Regions from separate parts of the Pseudomonas sp. Emmai genome, predicted to be linked through region 2. Evidence: predicted binding sites of a transcription regulator. Region 2 holds the regulator's gene; each other region holds the start of a gene.
What was found. The regulator FliA, encoded in region 2, starts transcription of late flagellar genes. The targets are predictions, from matches to a motif close to CTAAAGTTTNNNNNNNNNNNGCCGNTAA.
Positions count from the first base shown of each region.

Region 1 (6,296 bases), 3.4 Mb from region 2:
GGGACTGCCCGTTTTTTATTGACGCGGCGTGGTCACATGTCGTCTTTGTCGAAGCGCCGGGCTTCGCGTTGCAGCTGGTAGACGAAGCGCTCGACCTGCCGTTGCACCAGGCCGCTCATGTTGTGAAAGCGCACGCCGGCGAAGGTGGTGGAGATTCTTTCTTCGAAGTGCAGGTAACGCAGTTCAACCGGGGCGGTCATGCTGCCAAAGGGCAGGGCAGCGACGAACCGGTCGTAGACCTGGCCCAGTTGCAGGCTGGAGGTGATATCGCCTTCGAAGCGCAGCTTGCAGCCGGTGGCGGAGATGTCCAGCAACTTGCCGTTGATTGGTGACTTGAGCTTTTCGCCACCCAGTTCGACGTTGACCAACTGTGCCAGCTTCAATGCGGCGCGGAAGGCGTTGCGACGTTGGTGGTAAACCACTTCGGACGGCAGCGCGCCACGGTAGCAGCGGCCACCGCCGGACTCGTCGATGGTCAGCGGACCGTTGCTGTCCCAGGCAATGCGTACACCGTCATGAAAGCCTTCGACCTTGAACGGTTCACCGGCCAGCAGGAAGCGTTCACCATCGCGGGGGATCATTTCATCCAGCGCCATCATGTTGCTGTCACGGTCGATGTCCACCAGATAGCTCTGGAAGCGCTGGCTGCGCTCATGGAACGTGATGATCAGCGGATCATGGCTGTCTTGCAGCTGGCGCAGGTTGCCGGAGATTTCCAGGGGTGTGGTGAGCACCTTGGGTGGTTGCGGAGCGTCTTCCGCGCTTGAGGCATTGAACACGGTTCATCAATCTCCAGACAAAATATGACTACTGGCGGGCATTCTGCCAGTATGTTTCGCGTCTTGATAGGGCGTGCTCATGGACGGGGGTCAGGCCTGACTGAGCGGACGTGGCTTTGCCATCTTCGCGGTTGCGCCGCGTGCATCATAGAGCGCTGGAGGTTCGCCACCGGTGAGGATTTTCAGCTGATTGGCCGTGGCGGCCTGTTGCATCAGGATCGACTGGCCATTCTTGGCGTTGGCCGCCTGGCATTGAGCCAGAAGATCGGTCAGTACATCGCCCTGCGCCAGCAACTCATCGCCGATGCTGGAATGGCTGGCAAGTTGCTCCAGGCCACTGCGATCGGTGGGCAGGCTGAGGCTGGCGAGGATTTCGCTGCGCTTGCGGCCATGCTGTTCGAGCAAAATGATCAATGCCTGTTTCTGCGCCAGAATCTCTTCGAGCAGTGGCATGTCGCGACCGTGCAAGGCGAGGGACTCGGTTTGCAGTAACTCCAGCAAGCGTTGCGCTGGAGCAAAGTCGTCGGTGATCAGTTGCAGTAGATTAGTGTCGTGCATGGCTGGCCTTGGGTTTTAAGCGTCCAAAAGCCTGGCGCAGGCGGTGGGCCTAGCGCTGGGCTTCGAAGTTGAGCAGTTTGCTGGCTACACGGCTGCTGTCGACTTTATAGCTGCCATCGGCAATCGCTGCTTTCAACTCGGCCACACGGGCGTTGTCGACGGCAGGCTGATCGCGCAGCTTGTCAGTGACCTTCTGCAACTGTTGAGCCTCATTGCTGAGATGTACCGATTCCCCGCTTTTGACGGTACTGGCCTGTTCGGCCGGGGTATTCAGCGGCGCGGATTTGCCGGCGTCGGCGGTTTCCTTGGCAACGCTGGTACGTGTACTGCCCGTAAGTGACGAGGAGCTGTTCAAACGGCTGAAATCAATGACCATGATAAAAAAACCTCTGGGTATTTGGACGCTTGCCATGTTTTCGGCAATACCTGCGAAAACTTTAGGCTCATTTGTGCAATGAGCTGCATGCGCCAGCGCTGCATGGGCACAGTTTAGGTAACCACCTGCCAGAGCGCCATAGCTTGACCTCTACATGGGCACTTCCACTTGGCCCGGCGCGGTGACTTGCGCCTTGATGACCCGCATGGAGTTGAGGTTTTTGACCCGTATTTGCTCGGCCAGGCCGCCATTGGACAGCGCTTCACCCGGCATCCGCACACTGAGCGTACCACTGCGGGCGGTAATCACCACCTGGTCGCCCTTGCGCACCACTTCAGCCTGTTCCAGATGGACCAGGGTAATGACCTGATCGCCGACCGTTGGTCGGGTAAGTTTTTGCCCGATGGCCTGGTCAACCGAGGTGAAATAGCCCTGGTTGATCAGGCTGATGTCCCGCTCGCGCATAGCAACGTCGCCGGGTTCGATAATCCCGGCGCGCTTGAGGGGGCGGGTGGTGATCACAACGTCCCGAAACAGGCGCACTTGAGCGGGTACGAACACGGTCCACGGGGAACTACCCTCACAGCGAACCTTGACCGTGACCCGGCCAATCGGGGTCGCCGGGCTCTCCAGTGTGGCTGTCAATTCCTTGTCGCACATGGGCATGCGCAGGCGTGGATCGAGCTGCTTGACCTCGATTTCGTAGCGGCCTTCCGTTTGACTGGTGGCCAGATAGTCTTCTACGGTGAATTCAAGAAAGCCCTGAGTCACGCCGATAAGCATATCAGGCAAGGTAACCGCGTCAGCAACGGCAGGGCTGCCAACAGGAAATAAGCAAACGGCCGACACCACGCACAGCAAATTGCGGTAGGTTGATGTCAGGCGTCGGAAAAATGTCGTTTGTTCGTTCATACGGGTTAAAAAGCAAGCGCCGTGCCGTTTAGTGATGAATGTGCGTCGCAACACAACTTAGCGTTGTTGGTGTAGGAGTCTGGGCATGGCTGGTGTAATGGATTCGGTAAACCAGCGCACGCAACTGGTAGGGCAGAATCGCCTGGAGCTGTTGTTGTTCCGTCTCGACGGTCAGCAGCTGTATGGCATCAACGTGTTCAAGGTTCGTGAGGTGCTGCAATGCCCCAAACTGACCTTGATGCCCAAGTCCAGTCCCGTCGTGTGCGGTGTGGCAAATATTCGTGGGGCGACCATTCCGATCCTGGACCTGGCGATGGCCACTGGTTCCGGTCGGTTGCTCGACCAAAGCAATCCCTTCGTGATCATCACGGAGTACAACACCAAGACCCAGGGTTTCCTGGTCCGTTCGGTAGAGCGCATCGTCAACATGAACTGGGAGGAGATTCATCCGCCACCCAAGGGCACTGGACGCGATCATTACCTCACGGCTGTGACTCGGGTCGACAATCAGTTAGTCGAAATCATCGACGTCGAGAAGATCCTGGCGGAAGTGGCGCCGACACCGGAAGCGATCTCGGTGGGTGTGGTCGATGTCGAAACCCAGCACAAGGCGTTGTCCTTGCGGGTGTTGACGGTCGATGACTCGTCGGTGGCGCGCAAGCAGGTCTCGCGTTGCCTGCAAACGGTCGGCGTCGAAGTGGTGGCGTTGAACGACGGTCGACAGGCGCTGGATTACCTGCGCAAGCTGGTCGATGAGGGCAAGAAGCCGGAAGAAGAGTTCCTGATGATGATTTCCGACATCGAGATGCCGGAGATGGACGGGTACACCCTGACGGCCGAGATCCGCAGCGACCCTCGCATGCAAAAGCTTCATATCATCCTGCATACTTCGTTGTCGGGTGTGTTCAATCAGGCGATGGTCAAGAAAGTCGGTGCTGATGACTTCCTTGCCAAATTCCGTCCTGATGACCTGGCATCCCGGGTAGTCGACCGGATCAAAGCAGCAGATATCAGCTAGGGGCCTTCTGCCCCTGGCGGTCAACACGATTTAAGAGGCGGTATCTTTGTCTACAGGTAATTTGGATTTCGAACAGTTCCGGGTCTTCCTGGAGAAAGCCTGTGGCATTTTGCTCGGTGAAAACAAGCAGTACCTGGTTTCGAGCCGTCTCAACAAACTGATGGAACAGCAGGGCATCAAATCCCTGGGTGAGCTGGTCCAGCGCATCCAGACCCAGCCGCGCAGTGGTTTGCGCGAAATGGTGGTGGATGCCATGACGACCAACGAGACCCTGTGGTTTCGTGACACCTATCCGTTTGAAGTCTTGAAGAACAAGGTGCTGCCCGAAGCCATCAAGGCGGCTCCCGGCCAACGCCTGCGGATCTGGTCGGCGGCGTGTTCGTCGGGTCAGGAACCGTATTCGCTGTCGATGTCGATCGACGAGTTCGAGCGGACCAACATGGGCCAGTTGAAGATGGGGGCGCAGATCGTTGCCACCGATTTGTCCGGCACCATGTTGACCAACTGCAAGACCGGCGAGTACGACAGCCTGGCGATCGGCCGCGGTCTGTCGCCCGAACGCCTGCAGCGTTTCTTCGACCCGAAAGGGCCGGGCCGCTGGGCGATCAAGGCGCCGATCAAGAGCCGGGTGGAGTTTCGCTCGTTCAACCTGCTGGACAGCTACGCGGCCCTGGGCAAGTTCGACATCGTGTTCTGCCGCAACGTGCTGATCTACTTTTCCGCCGAGGTGAAGAAGGACATCCTGTTGCGCATCCACAGCACGTTGAAGCCGGGCGGTTATCTGTTTCTTGGCGCTTCTGAAGCGTTGAACGGTTTGCCGGATCATTACCAGATGGTCCAGTGCAGCCCGGGGATCATTTACCAGGCGAAGTGATGCAAAAGCAGCGCGCATAAAAACGGAGCCCTCAGGGGCTCCTTTTTTATGCGTGCTGCTTTTGCATGACGTAGGAGCGAGGCTTGCCCGTGAAGGCGATGTGCCAGACAGCATCATCATTGACTGACCCAACGCTTTCGCGGGCAAGCCTCGCTCCTGCAATTGAATCGGTGTTGGCCGTGGGAAAGCGGCAGAAAAGCGGCAGGCGGCGGAAACCCGTTGCCGCTTTTCTGGCATTGCCGCTTTGCCGATGCCCGCAAAGCCCCGGTTTACGGGGTTTTTTGAATTGGCACGCCGCTTGCTATGTTCAAGTTACGAAAAATCAGGTCACCCGAAGGTTTCCCGACATGAGCATCAGCTTCGATAAAGCGCTCGGTATCCACGAACAAGCCCTGGGCTTCCGCGCCCAGCGTGCTGAAGTCCTGGCCAACAACATCGCTAACGCCGACACCCCGAACTACAAGGCTCGGGATCTGGACTTCTCCAAAGTGCTTGCCGCACAGAACGAGAAAACCAAGAGCGGTTCTTTCGCCTTGAACATGACCAACAGCCGTCATATCGAAGCGCAAGGCCTGGGCAATGGCGACGAGTCGCTGTTGTATCGCACGCCGATGCAACCGTCGATCGACCAGAACACCGTGGACGCGCAACTGGAACAGTCGAACTACGCGGAAAACGCGGTCGGCTTCCAGGCCAGCTTCACCCTGCTCAACAGCAAATTCAAAGGGCTGGTTTCAGCCCTGCGTGGAGAGTAAGTCATGTCCCTCGCCAGTGTTTTCAACATCGCCGGTAGCGGCATGAGTGCCCAGACGACTCGTCTGAACACCGTCGCTTCGAACATCGCCAACGCCGAAACCGTCTCGTCGAGCATCGACCAGACCTACCGCGCCCGTCACCCGGTGTTCGCCACCATGTTCCAGGGCGGCCAGAGCGGCGGCAGCGATTCGCTGTTCCAGAACCAGGACGCCGCCGGCCAAGGCGTGCAAGTGCTGGGCGTGGTCGAAGACCAGAGCAACCTTGACGCGCGCTACGAGCCGAACCATCCGGCTGCCGACGCCAAGGGCTACGTCTACTACCCGAACGTCAACGTCGTCGAAGAAATGGCCGACATGATTTCCGCGAGCCGTTCGTTCCAGACCAATGCCGAAATGATGAACACCGCCAAAACCATGATGCAGAAGGTCCTGACCCTCGGTCAGTGATAAGGGGCGACTCAGATGAGTGTTACCGATTCCACCAGCGGCCTGAGCATTAACGACATTCTGGCGAACTCGTCGGTCAAGACCAGCAACTCCACGGCGGGCGGCATTGCTTCGGCGACCAACAGCGCCACCGGTAGCCAGACGCTGGGCAAAGATGCGTTCCTGCAATTGCTGGTGACCCAACTCAAAAACCAGAACCCGCTGGATCCGCAGGACAACAGTGCGTTCGTGGCGCAGTTGGCGCAGTTCAGCAGCCTGGAAGGCATCACCACGCTGAACGACACGGTCAGCTCGATTGCCGGCAACTACAACTCTTCGCAGGCATTGCAGGCTTCCTCCCTGGTGGGCCGTTCCGTGATCGTGCAGACCAACAATATCCAGATCGATGATCCGACCAAGCCTGTCAACGGCTCGGTGAACCTGACCTCGTCGATCGCCAGCGGCACCGTGACCATTGCCGACAAAGACGGCAAGACCGTCAGAACCATCGACCTGGGCTCCCGAGCCGTCGGCAACTCCAGCTTCACATGGGATGGCAAGGATTCGAGCGGCACTGCCGTTCCGGTCGGCGCCTACA
Region 1 covers NZ_CM143685.1:5,572,864-5,579,159, reverse strand. The annotation lists gene ACY4LX_RS25615 (flagellar brake protein) at 33-779, opposite strand; gene ACY4LX_RS25610 (flagella synthesis protein FlgN) at 870-1,337, opposite strand; gene flgM (flagellar biosynthesis anti-sigma factor FlgM) at 1,387-1,713, opposite strand; gene flgA (flagellar basal body P-ring formation chaperone FlgA) at 1,864-2,625, opposite strand; gene ACY4LX_RS25595 (chemotaxis protein CheV) at 2,711-3,643, shown strand; gene cheR (protein-glutamate O-methyltransferase CheR) at 3,690-4,517, shown strand; gene flgB (flagellar basal body rod protein FlgB) at 4,865-5,272, shown strand; gene flgC (flagellar basal body rod protein FlgC) at 5,276-5,719, shown strand; gene flgD (flagellar hook assembly protein FlgD) at 5,735-6,296, shown strand, end outside.
Region 1: the regulator FliA is predicted to act here: its motif matches at 1,751-1,778, upstream of flgM (flagellar biosynthesis anti-sigma factor FlgM).

Region 2 (6,296 bases):
TCGGAGATGGACAGCAGGATGTGGTCGCCTTCCTGTTCGGCGGACAGAATCACTTTGCCGCTGCGCGGCTTGCCCATCGCTTCGCGTTCGGCCGGCTCTTCGATACCGTGGTCGACCGAGTTGCGCACCAAGTGGACCAGCGGGTCGGCCAGGGCCTCGACGAGGTTCTTGTCGAGGTCGGTTTCTTCGCCGACCAGCTCCAGGTTGATCTCTTTCTTGAGCTGGCGAGCCAGGTCGCGAACCAGGCGCGGGAAGCGCCCGAAGACCTTCTTGATCGGTTGCATCCGGGTCTTCATGACCGCGGTTTGCAGGTCGGCCGTGACCACGTCGAGGTTCGACACAGCCTTGGACATGGCTTCGTCGCCGCTGTTGAGGCCCAGACGGACCAAGCGGTTACGCACCAGTACCAGTTCGCCCACCATGTTCATGATTTCGTCGAGACGCGCGGTATCAACCCGCACGGTGGTCTCGGCTTCGCTGGCCGGTTTTTCCGGTGGCGGCGCGGACGGGGCACGGGCCGGAGCCGGTGCAGCCGCGGCGGCCGGTTTCGGCGCTTCGGCTTTAGGCTCGGGCGCTTTGGCGACAGGTTTCGGCGCCGGTGCCGGGGCTTTGGCGACGGGAGCCGTCACCACAGTGCCGGTACCGACTTCAGTGAACTTGCCTTTGCCGTGCAATTCGTCGAGCAGCGATTCGAACTCGTGATCGGAGATCAGATCGCCGCCGGCCGCTTTAGCGGTTGGCGCAGCCGGGGCTGGCGCCGAGGCAATGGCGGTTTCCAGCGCATCGACGGCAAAGTTGCCCTTGCCGTGCAACTGATCGAGCAGTGCTTCGAATTCGTCGTCGGTGATGTCCGAGCTGTCGCCAGCCGCTTTCGGGGCCTTGGGTGCCGGGGCAGCCGGAGCGGCTACGGCATCCACCGCGAACTGACCTTTACCGTGCAACTGATCGAGCAACGACTCGAACTCGGCATCGGTGATTTCGTCGCTGGCCGATGCGGCCGGCGCAGGCACAGCCGCCGGGGCTTCGGCCTGGGCCTTGACGGCGTTCAGCGAGTCCAGCAGTTGTTCGAATTCGTTATCGGTGATGTCGCCCGACTCGCTTTCAGCGGCCGGTTCTTCCACCGCGTCGGCAACCGGGGCTGCGACGTCGGCCGATTGTGGCTCGGCCAGACGGGCCAAGGCTTCCAGCAATTGCGGAGTGGCAGCCGTGATCGGGCTGCGTTCGCGGACTTCGGTGAACATGCCGTTCACCGCATCCAGCGCTTCAAGAACCACGTCCATCAGTTCCGAGTCGACGCGTCGTTCACCCTTGCGCAGGATGTCGAACACGTTCTCGGCGATGTGACAGCACTCCACCAGCTCATTGAGCTGGAGGAAGCCGGCGCCCCCTTTTACAGTGTGAAAACCGCGAAAAATTGCATTGAGCAGGTCCGCATCATCCGGTCGGCTTTCCAGCTCGACCAGTTGCTCGGACAGTTGCTCTAGAATCTCGCCGGCCTCAACCAGGAAATCCTGAAGGATCTCTTCATCGGCGCCGAAGCTCATTAAGGGGGTGCTCCTAAAGGTCTAAAAACCTAAAAAACCTAAAATCCAAGACTGGATAACAAATCGTCCACATCGTCCTGACCGGACACAACATCTTCTCTTTTATCGGCATGAATCTGCGGACCTTCACCCTGCGAGAGATGTTTTTGTGGATCTTTTTCAGCCAGCATCGCTTCACGGTCATGTTCGATACCCGCAAAGCGGTCTACCTGGCTGGCCATGAGCACGAGCTTGAGCAGGTTGCTTTCAACTTCGGTGACCAATTGGGTCACGCGCTTGATCACTTGACCGGTGAGGTCCTGGTAATCCTGGGCCAGCAGAATGTCGTTGAGGTTGCTCGACACTGTGCGATTGTCCGCGCTGCTGCGCGTCAGGAAACCGTCGACCCGCCGGGCCAGCTCGCGGAACTCTTCAGCCCCGACTTCGCGACGCATGAAGCGTCCCCAGTCGGCGCTCAATGCCTGGGCTTCAGTGCTCAGGCCATTGACCAGCGGCGTGGCGTTTTCCACCAGGTCCATGGTGCGGTTGGCAGCGGCCTCGGTCAGCTTGACCACATACCCCAGACGCTCGGTGGCGTCCGTGATCTGCGAGACTTCCTCGGCTTGCGGCATGTTTGGGTCAATCTGGAAATTGACGATCGCGCTATGCAGCTCGCGAGTGAGCTTGCCAACTTCCTGGTACAGGCCGCGGTCACGGGTCTGGTTGAGCTCATGAATCAGTTGCACAGCGTCGCCAAACTTGCCTTTTTCAAGGCTGTCGACCAGTTCGCGGGCATGTTTTTTCAGGGTCGATTCAAAATCGCCCTGTGAAGATTCGTTGTGGTCCATAGCTACCCCGTGGCGCAGTGACTCAACCGATGCGTTCGAAAATCTTTTCGATTTTTTCTTTCAACGCCTGGGCCGTGAAGGGTTTGACCACATAGCCGTTAACACCGGCCTGGGCCGCTTCGATGATCTGTTCGCGCTTGGCTTCAGCGGTCACCATCAGCACTGGCAGGTGCTTGAGTTTTTCATCGGCGCGCACGTGGCGCAGCAGGTCGATACCGGTCATGCCCGGCATGTTCCAGTCTGTTACCAGAAAGTCGATGCTGCCGCTGTTGAGCACCGGAATGGCAGTGGTGCCATCGTCAGCCTCGACCGTGTTGGTGAACCCAAGGTCACGCAACAGGTTTTTAATGATCCGCCGCATCGTTGAGAAGTCATCAACGATGAGGATTTTCATGTTCTTGTCCAATTCGACCTCCAAGCAGTCTTAAACGCGCCCAGCACCTGGACGCGCCATTTCATTCAATCCGGCAAAGCACTCAAATGACTGTCTGGAGCACAACAGATCGAGACCGCTGCAGTTCATCACCACACCAGCCTCGTTCGCAGTGTCCCCACACTGCCTTCAGCGCGCTCGCCACTCCCCCAAACGCCCCCGCAAACGGGCCGCGCACTGGCTGTGTAACTGGCTGACACGGGATTCGCTGACACCCAGGACCTCACCGATTTCCTTGAGGTTCAGCTCTTCGTCGTAGTACAGCGCCAACACCAGTCGCTCACGCTCCGGCAAATTGGCAATCGCGTCCGCCAAGGCGGCCTGGAAGCGTTCATCTTCCAGATCGCGCGACGGCTCCAGATGAGCACTGGCGCCATCCTCGTGCAGCCCTTCGTGTTCGCCGTCCTGCAACAGGTCGTCGAAACTGAACAGCCGGCTGCCCAAGGTATCGTTCAAAATCCCGTAATAATCGTCGAGACTCAATTGGAGTTCGGCCGCAACTTCGTGATCTTTAGCATCACGGCCGGTTTTAGCTTCAATCGAGCGAATTGCGTCGCTGACCATGCGGGTATTGCGGTGGACCGAACGTGGCGCCCAGTCCCCCTTGCGTACTTCATCGAGCATCGCGCCACGGATTCGAATGCCCGCGTACGTTTCGAAACTCGCGCCTTTGCTGGCGTCGTATTTGGTTGACACTTCAAGCAGGCCAATCATCCCGGCCTGGATCAGGTCTTCCACCTGGACACTGGCCGGCAGACGCGCTAGCAAGTGGTAAGCAATGCGTTTGACCAGTGGCGCGTAACGCTCGATCAGCTCGTATTGCGAATCACGTGCCGACTTCTTGTAGAGGTTGTAGCCACTGGCTGTCATAGGACGGGTCCTGCGGTCTGTTGCACGAGGCGCTCGACGAAAAATTCCAGGTGTCCGCGCGGGTTGGCCGGCAGCGGCCAGGTGTCGACTTTTTGTGCAATCGCCTTGAACGCCAGGGCGCACTTGGAGCGCGGGAAGGCTTCGTAGACGGCACGTTGCTTCTGCACGGCCTTGCGCACGCTTTCGTCGTAAGGCACGGCGCCGACGTATTGTAGGGCCACGTCGAGGAAGCGGTCCGTGACCTTGGTCAACTTGGCGAACAGGTTGCGCCCTTCCTGCGGGCTCTGGGCCATGTTGGCCAGGACGCGGAAGCGGTTCATGCCGTAATCGCGGTTGAGCAATTTGATCAGGGCGTAGGCGTCGGTGATGGAGGTCGGCTCGTCGCAGACCACCAGCAACACTTCTTGCGCGGCGCGGACAAAACTGACGACCGAGTCACCAATACCCGCAGCCGTGTCGATCACCAATACATCAAGGTTATCGCCGATATCGCTGAAGGCCTGGATCAGGCCGGCATGCTGGGCCGGGCTCAGATGAACCATGCTCTGGGTGCCGGACGCGGCCGGGACGATACGGATACCGCCCGGGCCCTGCAATAGAACGTCGCGCAGCTCGCAGCGGCCTTCGATCACGTCGGCCAGGGTACGTTTGGGCGTCAGTCCCAGCAGAACGTCGACGTTCGCCAGACCCAGATCGGCGTCCAGCAGCATGACGCGTCGGCCAAGCTCTGCTAGAGCCAGGGACAAGTTCACTGACACGTTAGTCTTCCCGACGCCACCTTTGCCGCCGGTCACCGCGATCACCTGTACGGGATGCATGCTGCCCATGTTATTTCTTTACCTTGTCTTGCATAGACGGAGGCCACATTACTGGCTGCGCGTTCATCAACTGAACAATGCATGGCAGACCATCGATGTAGGTACAAAAACTGTTCATTAGTACCTCAGCCAACCTGCTTGGTCGGGCTGTGGTAAATATCAGCGAACATGTCAGCCATGGCTTCCTCGCTGGGTTCTTCCTGCATTTGCACGCTCACCGCGCGACTGACCAACTGGTGACGCCGCGGCAGATGCAGATCATCTGGAATGCGCGGGCCATCGGTGAGGTACGCCACTGGCAATTCATGACTGATGGCCAGGCTCAACACCTCGCCCAGACTCGCCGTTTCATCCAGTTTAGTCAGGATGCAGCCAGCCAGCCCACACCGCTTGTAACTGTGATAAGCGGCGGTTAGAACCTGTTTCTGGCTGGTGGTTGCCAGGACCAGATAATTTTTCGATTTGATCCCCCGACCGGCCAGGCTTTCGAGCTGCATGCGCAAGGCCGGATCGCTGGCCTGAAGGCCGGCGGTATCGATCAGAATCACGCGTTTGCGCAGCAACGGATCCAGCGCCTGCACCAGGGACTGGCCCGGATCGACGTGGGTCACCGACACATTCAGAATGCGGCCCAGCGTCTTCAATTGTTCCTGGGCGCCGATGCGGTAGCTGTCCATGCTCACCAGCGCGATGTTCTGCGCGCCGTACTTGAGCACGTAACGGGCCGCGAGCTTGGCCAGGGTGGTGGTCTTGCCCATGCCGGCAGGGCCGACCATGGCAATCACGCCGCCCTCTTCCAGTGGCTCGACTTCCGGTGTGGCGATCATCCGCGCCAGGTGCGCCAGCAACATGCGCCAGGCCTGACGAGGCTCTTCAATATCGGTAATCAGCGCCAGCAGGTCGCGGGACAACGGGCCGGACAAGCCGATGCGTTGCAGGCGACGCCACAGGTTGGCCTGGGCCGGACGGCTGCCTTGCAGCTGATTCCAGGCCAGGGAGCCGAGTTGCACTTCCATCAATTCGCGCAGGCTGTTGAGTTCGAAACGCATCGAATCGAAAGCCCGTGGGTCAACACCGCCGGACACGGGTGCCGGGGCTGGCGCGGCACGACGGGGCTGTTCGTAAGTCGGTTCGATCAGCGGCTCGGCAGCGGTCAATGGCAGGCCGGCGAACAACTGGCGATTGGTGGTCTTGTCACCGTCGGTTTCGCCTTCGCCGCGCAGGCTCAGTTCGGCCTGGGCGGTGACGATGCGCGACTGGGTCTTGCGCAGCTCATCCTCGAGTTCCATGTTTGGAACGCGTGGGGCCAGCGCCGACAATTTGTAATCCAGGGCAGCCGTCAGCTCGACACCACCGGCAATCCGGCGGTTGCCGATAATGGCCGCATCAGCGCCCAGCTCATCACGTACCAGTTTCATGGCCTGACGCATATCGGCGGCGAAAAAACGCTTAACTTGCATAAACCACTACCTCAGCCGTTGGGCCCTACTGTCGCAACGATGGTCACTTGCTTGTTGTCAGGGATTTCCTGATACGCCAACACGTGCAAACCCGGGACTGCCAGCCTGCCGAAACGCGACAACATGGCGCGAACCGGACCGGCTACCAGCAGAATCACCGGCTGACCTTGCATCTCTTGACGCTGTGCCGCATCGATCAACGAACGTTGCAGCTTCTCTGCCATGCTTGGCTCCAGCAGAACGCCCTCTTCCGAGCCTTGTCCTGCCTTCTGAAGACTATTGAGCAATATCTGTTCCAACCTTGGCTCCAAGGTGATAACTGGCAGCTCCGACTCAGTCCCTAC
Region 2 covers NZ_CM143685.1:2,123,455-2,129,750, reverse strand. The annotation lists gene ACY4LX_RS09610 (chemotaxis protein CheA) at 1-1,544, opposite strand, end outside; gene ACY4LX_RS09605 (protein phosphatase CheZ) at 1,583-2,371, opposite strand; gene ACY4LX_RS09600 (chemotaxis response regulator CheY) at 2,394-2,765, opposite strand; gene fliA (RNA polymerase sigma factor FliA) at 2,934-3,674, opposite strand; gene fleN (flagellar synthesis regulator FleN) at 3,671-4,501, opposite strand; gene flhF (flagellar biosynthesis protein FlhF) at 4,618-5,952, opposite strand; gene flhA (flagellar biosynthesis protein FlhA) at 5,964-6,296, opposite strand, start outside.

Region 3 (6,296 bases), 1.7 Mb from region 2:
TAACTGGAGGACCGAACCGACTACCGTTGAAAAGTTAGCGGATGACCTGTGGATCGGAGTGAAAGGCTAATCAAGCTCGGAGATAGCTGGTTCTCCTCGAAAGCTATTTAGGTAGCGCCTCATGTATCACTGTAGGGGGTAGAGCACTGTTTCGGCTAGGGGGTCATCCCGACTTACCAAACCGATGCAAACTCCGAATACCTACAAGTGCCGAGCATGGGAGACACACGGCGGGTGCTAACGTCCGTCGTGAAAAGGGAAACAACCCAGACCGTCAGCTAAGGTCCCAAAGTTATGGTTAAGTGGGAAACGATGTGGGAAGGCTTAGACAGCTAGGAGGTTGGCTTAGAAGCAGCCACCCTTTAAAGAAAGCGTAATAGCTCACTAGTCGAGTCGGCCTGCGCGGAAGATGTAACGGGGCTCAAACCATACACCGAAGCTACGGGTATCACTTAGGTGATGCGGTAGAGGAGCGTTCTGTAAGCCTGTGAAGGTGAGTTGAGAAGCTTGCTGGAGGTATCAGAAGTGCGAATGCTGACATGAGTAACGACAATGGGTGTGAAAAACACCCACGCCGAAAGACCAAGGTTTCCTGCGCAACGTTAATCGACGCAGGGTTAGTCGGTCCCTAAGGCGAGGCTGAAAAGCGTAGTCGATGGAAAACAGGTTAATATTCCTGTACTTCTGGTTATTGCGATGGAGGGACGGAGAAGGCTAGGCCAGCTTGGCGTTGGTTGTCCAAGTTTAAGGTGGTAGGCTGGAATCTTAGGTAAATCCGGGATTCTAAGGCCGAGAGCTGATGACGAGTGTTCTTTTAGAACACGAAGTGGTTGATGCCATGCTTCCAAGAAAAGCTTCTAAGCTTCAGGTAACCAGGAACCGTACCCCAAACCGACACAGGTGGTTGGGTAGAGAATACCAAGGCGCTTGAGAGAACTCGGGTGAAGGAACTAGGCAAAATGGCACCGTAACTTCGGGAGAAGGTGCGCCGGTGAGGGTGAAGCATTTACTGCGTAAGCCCATGCCGGTCGAAGATACCAGGCCGCTGCGACTGTTTATTAAAAACACAGCACTCTGCAAACACGAAAGTGGACGTATAGGGTGTGACGCCTGCCCGGTGCCGGAAGGTTAATTGATGGGGTTAGCTAACGCGAAGCTCTTGATCGAAGCCCCGGTAAACGGCGGCCGTAACTATAACGGTCCTAAGGTAGCGAAATTCCTTGTCGGGTAAGTTCCGACCTGCACGAATGGCGTAACGATGGCGGCGCTGTCTCCACCCGAGACTCAGTGAAATTGAAATCGCTGTGAAGATGCAGTGTATCCGCGGCTAGACGGAAAGACCCCGTGAACCTTTACTATAGCTTTGCACTGGACTTTGAATTTGCTTGTGTAGGATAGGTGGGAGGCTTTGAAGCGTGGACGCCAGTTCGCGTGGAGCCAACCTTGAAATACCACCCTGGCAACTTTGAGGTTCTAACTCAGGTCCGTTATCCGGATCGAGGACAGTGTATGGTGGGTAGTTTGACTGGGGCGGTCTCCTCCTAAAGAGTAACGGAGGAGTACGAAGGTGCGCTCAGACCGGTCGGAAATCGGTCGTAGAGTATAAAGGCAAAAGCGCGCTTGACTGCGAGACAGACACGTCGAGCAGGTACGAAAGTAGGTCTTAGTGATCCGGTGGTTCTGTATGGAAGGGCCATCGCTCAACGGATAAAAGGTACTCCGGGGATAACAGGCTGATACCGCCCAAGAGTTCATATCGACGGCGGTGTTTGGCACCTCGATGTCGGCTCATCACATCCTGGGGCTGAAGCCGGTCCCAAGGGTATGGCTGTTCGCCATTTAAAGTGGTACGCGAGCTGGGTTTAGAACGTCGTGAGACAGTTCGGTCCCTATCTGCCGTGGACGTTTGAGATTTGAGAGGGGCTGCTCCTAGTACGAGAGGACCGGAGTGGACGAACCTCTGGTGTTCCGGTTGTCACGCCAGTGGCATTGCCGGGTAGCTATGTTCGGAATAGATAACCGCTGAAAGCATCTAAGCGGGAAACTAGCCTCAAGATGAGATCTCACTGGGACCTTGAGTCCCCTGAAGGGCCGTCGAAGACTACGACGTTGATAGGTTGGGTGTGTAAGCGCTGTGAGGCGTTGAGCTAACCAATACTAATTGCCCGTGAGGCTTGACCATATAACACCCAAGCAATTTGCGTCGAAAGAGCAGATTGCGGTGTGTGAAGACGAAACGAACCGAAAGTTCGAAAGACTCACAAACACCGAAAGCTATCACATACCCAATTTGCTGAAGCGAGGCCAGCTGGCCGCGACTCAGTACCCGAATTTCTTGACGACCATAGAGCATTGGAACCACCTGATCCCATCCCGAACTCAGCAGTGAAACGATGCATCGCCGATGGTAGTGTGGGGTTTCCCCATGTGAGAGTAGGTCATCGTCAAGATTAAATTCCGAAACCCCTATCTGCGTATGCAGGTAGGGGTTTTGTTTTAGTAGAAGTCACCTTTTTTGCTGGCACGTTGCTGCGGTAACGGGCTGGTCACAGAATTTCTTGACGACCATAGAGCATTGGAACCACCTGATCCCATCCCGAACTCAGCAGTGAAACGATGCATCGCCGATGGTAGTGTGGGGTTTCCCCATGTGAGAGTAGGTCATCGTCAAGATTGAATTCCGAAACCCCTGTCTGCTAACGCAGACAGGGGTTTTGTCGTTTTGGCGCCGACAAAATCTCAAGCGCCAGCAATGCCGATCCAGACGCTCAAGTACACCGTTCGGCGGGAAACTGGCGTGAATGTCATCCATTTCATACAAACCCCTAAGATTTCTCCTACTCGTGCCGAAAAACTGGTGAGACATGCGTGCACCAAAGTAGAGCGGCCTCAGAAAGCTGCCTGCGCTGTTACATGGAATGTTGCAATCCGGAACGCATCCCCACTTTTTGCATAAGAAGTCCCATGAAATGAATCTCAAGTTCAGCCATAAAATCCTGCTGGCCGCTTCAGGCGTCGTGGTGCTGGCTTTCGCGTTGTTCACTTTGTACAACGACTATTTGCAGCGAAACACCATCCGGCAGAATCTCGAATCCTCCGTGCAGCAAGCGGGCGACTTGACCGCCAGCAGCGTTCAGAACTGGATGAGCGGCCGCGTGCTGGTATTGGAGAACCTGGCGCAGAACGTTGCTCACCAAGGGGCGAATGCCGATCTGCCAGGACTGGTGGATCAACCCGCCTTCACCTCGAACTTCCAGTTCACCTACGTCGGCCAGGCCAACGGTGTATTCACCCAGCGCCCTGACGCGAAGATGCCGGATGGCTACGACCCACGTCAGCGTCCCTGGTACAAACAGGCCGTCGCTGCCGACAAGACCATGCTGACCCCGCCTTACATGGCCGCGGTCGGTGGCCTCGTTGTCACCATCGCCATGCCGGTGAAAAAGAACGGCGAACTGCTCGGCGTTGTTGGCGGTGACCTGAGCCTGGAAACCCTGGTGAAGATCATCAACTCGGTGGACTTCGGTGGTATCGGCCACGCATTCCTGGTCAGCGCCGACGGTCAGGTGATCGTCAGCCCGGACAAAGATCAGGTGATGAAGAACCTCAAAGACATCTACCCAGGTTCCAGCGTACGCATCGAGAAGGGTAATCAGGACGTCACCCTGAACAAGCAGGACCGCATCCTCTCGTTCACCCCGGTGAGTGGCTTGCCGAATGCCGAGTGGTACATCGGTCTGTCGATCGATAAGGACAAGGCCTACGCACCACTGAGCCAATTCCGTACCTCGGCACTCATCGCGATGTTTATCGCCGTGAGCGCCATTGCCGTGCTGCTGAGCCTGCTGATCAACGTATTGATGCGCCCGCTGACCACCATGGGCCGTGCGATGAAAGACATCGCCCAGGGCGAAGGTGACCTGACCCGCCGCCTGGCCGTGGAAAGCAAAGACGAATTCGGCGAGCTGGGCGGTGCGTTCAACCAGTTTGTAGAACGGATTCACGCGTCGATTTCCGAAGTATCCTCGGCGACCCGTCAGGTCCACGACCTGTCGCAACGCGTAATGGCCTCGTCCAACGCCTCGATCATCGGTTCCGATGAACAAAGCGCCCGCACCAACAGTGTGGCCGCCGCGATCAACGAGCTTGGCGCCGCGACTCAGGAAATTGCGCGCAACGCCGCCGATGCTTCGCAGCACGCCAGCGGCGCGAGCGAGCAGGCGGATGACGGTCGTCAGGTGGTGGAGAAAACCATTCTGGCCATGACCGAGCTGTCGCAGAAAATCAGCCTGTCCTGCACCCAGATCGAAACCCTGAATGCCAGCACCGACAACATCGGGCACATTCTGGATGTGATCAAAGGCATCTCCCAGCAGACTAACCTGCTGGCCCTGAACGCGGCCATCGAAGCGGCCCGTGCCGGTGAAGCCGGTCGTGGTTTTGCGGTGGTGGCGGACGAAGTGCGTAACCTCGCCCATCGCACCCAGGAATCGGCAGAGGAAATCCACAAGATGATCACCTCGCTACAGATCGGTTCGCGCGAAGCGGTGACCACCATGAACGCCAGCCAGGTCTCCAGTGAAGAGAGCGTTGAAGTGGCGAACCAGGCCGGTTTGCGTCTGGTCAGCGTGACCCAGCGCATCGGCGAGATCGACGGCATGAACCAATCGGTTGCCGCGGCGACCGAAGAGCAGACCGCGGTGGTGGAAACCCTCAACGTCGACGTCAACCAGATCAATCTGTTGAACCAGCAAAGCGTGGCCAACCTCAATGAAACGTTGAAGGATTGCGATGCGCTGTCGTTGCAGGCCAACCGTTTGAAGCAATTGGTCGACAGCTTCAAAATCTGATCCAACGATGTACAAAAGCCCGCTGCGGATCACCTCCACAGCGGGCTTTTTCATGCCTTACGCAAACAGCTTCAGCACATTGTTCATCGCGTCATCGGCAAACCCCTGCACGAAGTCCTGGAACCCCGGCAGCGCCTCGGCGCCACCCTGGGCCGGTTCGGCGATGATGGTCCAGGTCGCCCGGGACTTGCCTGCCCCCAGGGATTCCACGTTCATCGCCGCCCACAAGTTGGCTACGCCCAGCGTGTTGTAGATGGTCGTCCAGGTCATGCTCAGCGCCTGGTCGTCCCGGGAGTTCAATTGCTCGACCACCAGATTGCCGTCCTTGAAGACTTTCTTGCGCAGGGACGACACGCCTTCGCCGGTCATCTCGATGTGCGACAGCGCGGGGATGAATTTATCGAAGCCGGCAAAGTCGCCGACCACCGCCCAGACTTTTGAAGCGTCCGCCGGCACGTCCACCGAAGACGCCACGTGGCAGCCGTGTGGGTTTTGGATCAGGGTATCGGGTTGCAGGGTTTTCATGGTCTTGCTCCAGTGGGGTGGTTCAGATGAAGTTGATTTCTTTGAGGTAGTCGCAGCCGCGACGCAGCAGCGCCGGGGACTTTTGCGGGTAGTGCGCGCCCATCTGCCGGACACCGGCCTGAGCGTTGTCGTGGCCGATCATCGAGATGTCGCCGATGTCTTCTTCAAAGCCGTTGAGGTAGAACCCCAACACGCCGAACAGCGCGTTTTCGCTATCCACTCGGCCCAGTTGCTGCTGCCAGTCGGCGACGCTGACCATCGAGAACTCCCGACCGGCCTCGCGAAACGAATCCACGTAGGCATCCCAGCTCAGCGGTTCGGGGTTGTGCAGGTTGAACACCGCGTGTTCCGGCTGATAACGGCTGGCATGGAAGGCGATGAAGCGAGCGAGGAAGTCCACCGGCATCAGGTCGAAGTTCAGGGAGAACTCCGGCACCTGGCCGAGCTGGATCGAACCCTTGAGCATCAGCATCAAGCGATTCTTGTGCGGTTGGCAGACGCCGGTAAGGCTGTTGAAACTGATGTTGCCGGGGCGATACAGGTTGACCCGCACCCCCCGCTCGCGCGCCCGCTCCAGGATCCGCTCGCCCACCCATTTCGACAGGTTGTAGCCGTTCTTGATGTAGATCGGTGGCGTCTGTGCGGCGGGCAGTTCCAGCACCCGGCCATCGTCAGAAATCGTGCTGGAGGCCGAGAGCGTCGAGACGAAGTTGAAGATCTTCTTGCTGCGCCCTTCACACAAACGCAGGCACTCGAAAATCGGCTCGACGTTGTCCCGCGCCAGCGACTCGTAATCGAGCACGTGATTGACGTTGGCCGCGTTGTGCACCAGTGCGCCGAACTCTCGATCCAGGCGCTCGTAGACGTCCTGCGCAAGCCCCAGCAACGGACGCGTGATGTCCGCCGCGTAAACCCGCACCC
Region 3 covers NZ_CM143685.1:383,864-390,159, forward strand. The annotation lists rRNA gene ACY4LX_RS01765 (23S ribosomal RNA) at 1-2,182, shown strand, start outside; rRNA gene rrf (5S ribosomal RNA) at 2,335-2,450, shown strand; rRNA gene rrf (5S ribosomal RNA) at 2,558-2,673, shown strand; gene ACY4LX_RS01780 (methyl-accepting chemotaxis protein) at 2,970-4,850, shown strand; gene ACY4LX_RS01785 (SRPBCC family protein) at 4,908-5,375, opposite strand; gene ACY4LX_RS01790 (amino acid adenylation domain-containing protein) at 5,398-6,296, opposite strand, start outside.
Region 3: the regulator FliA is predicted to act here: its motif matches at 2,826-2,853, upstream of ACY4LX_RS01780 (methyl-accepting chemotaxis protein).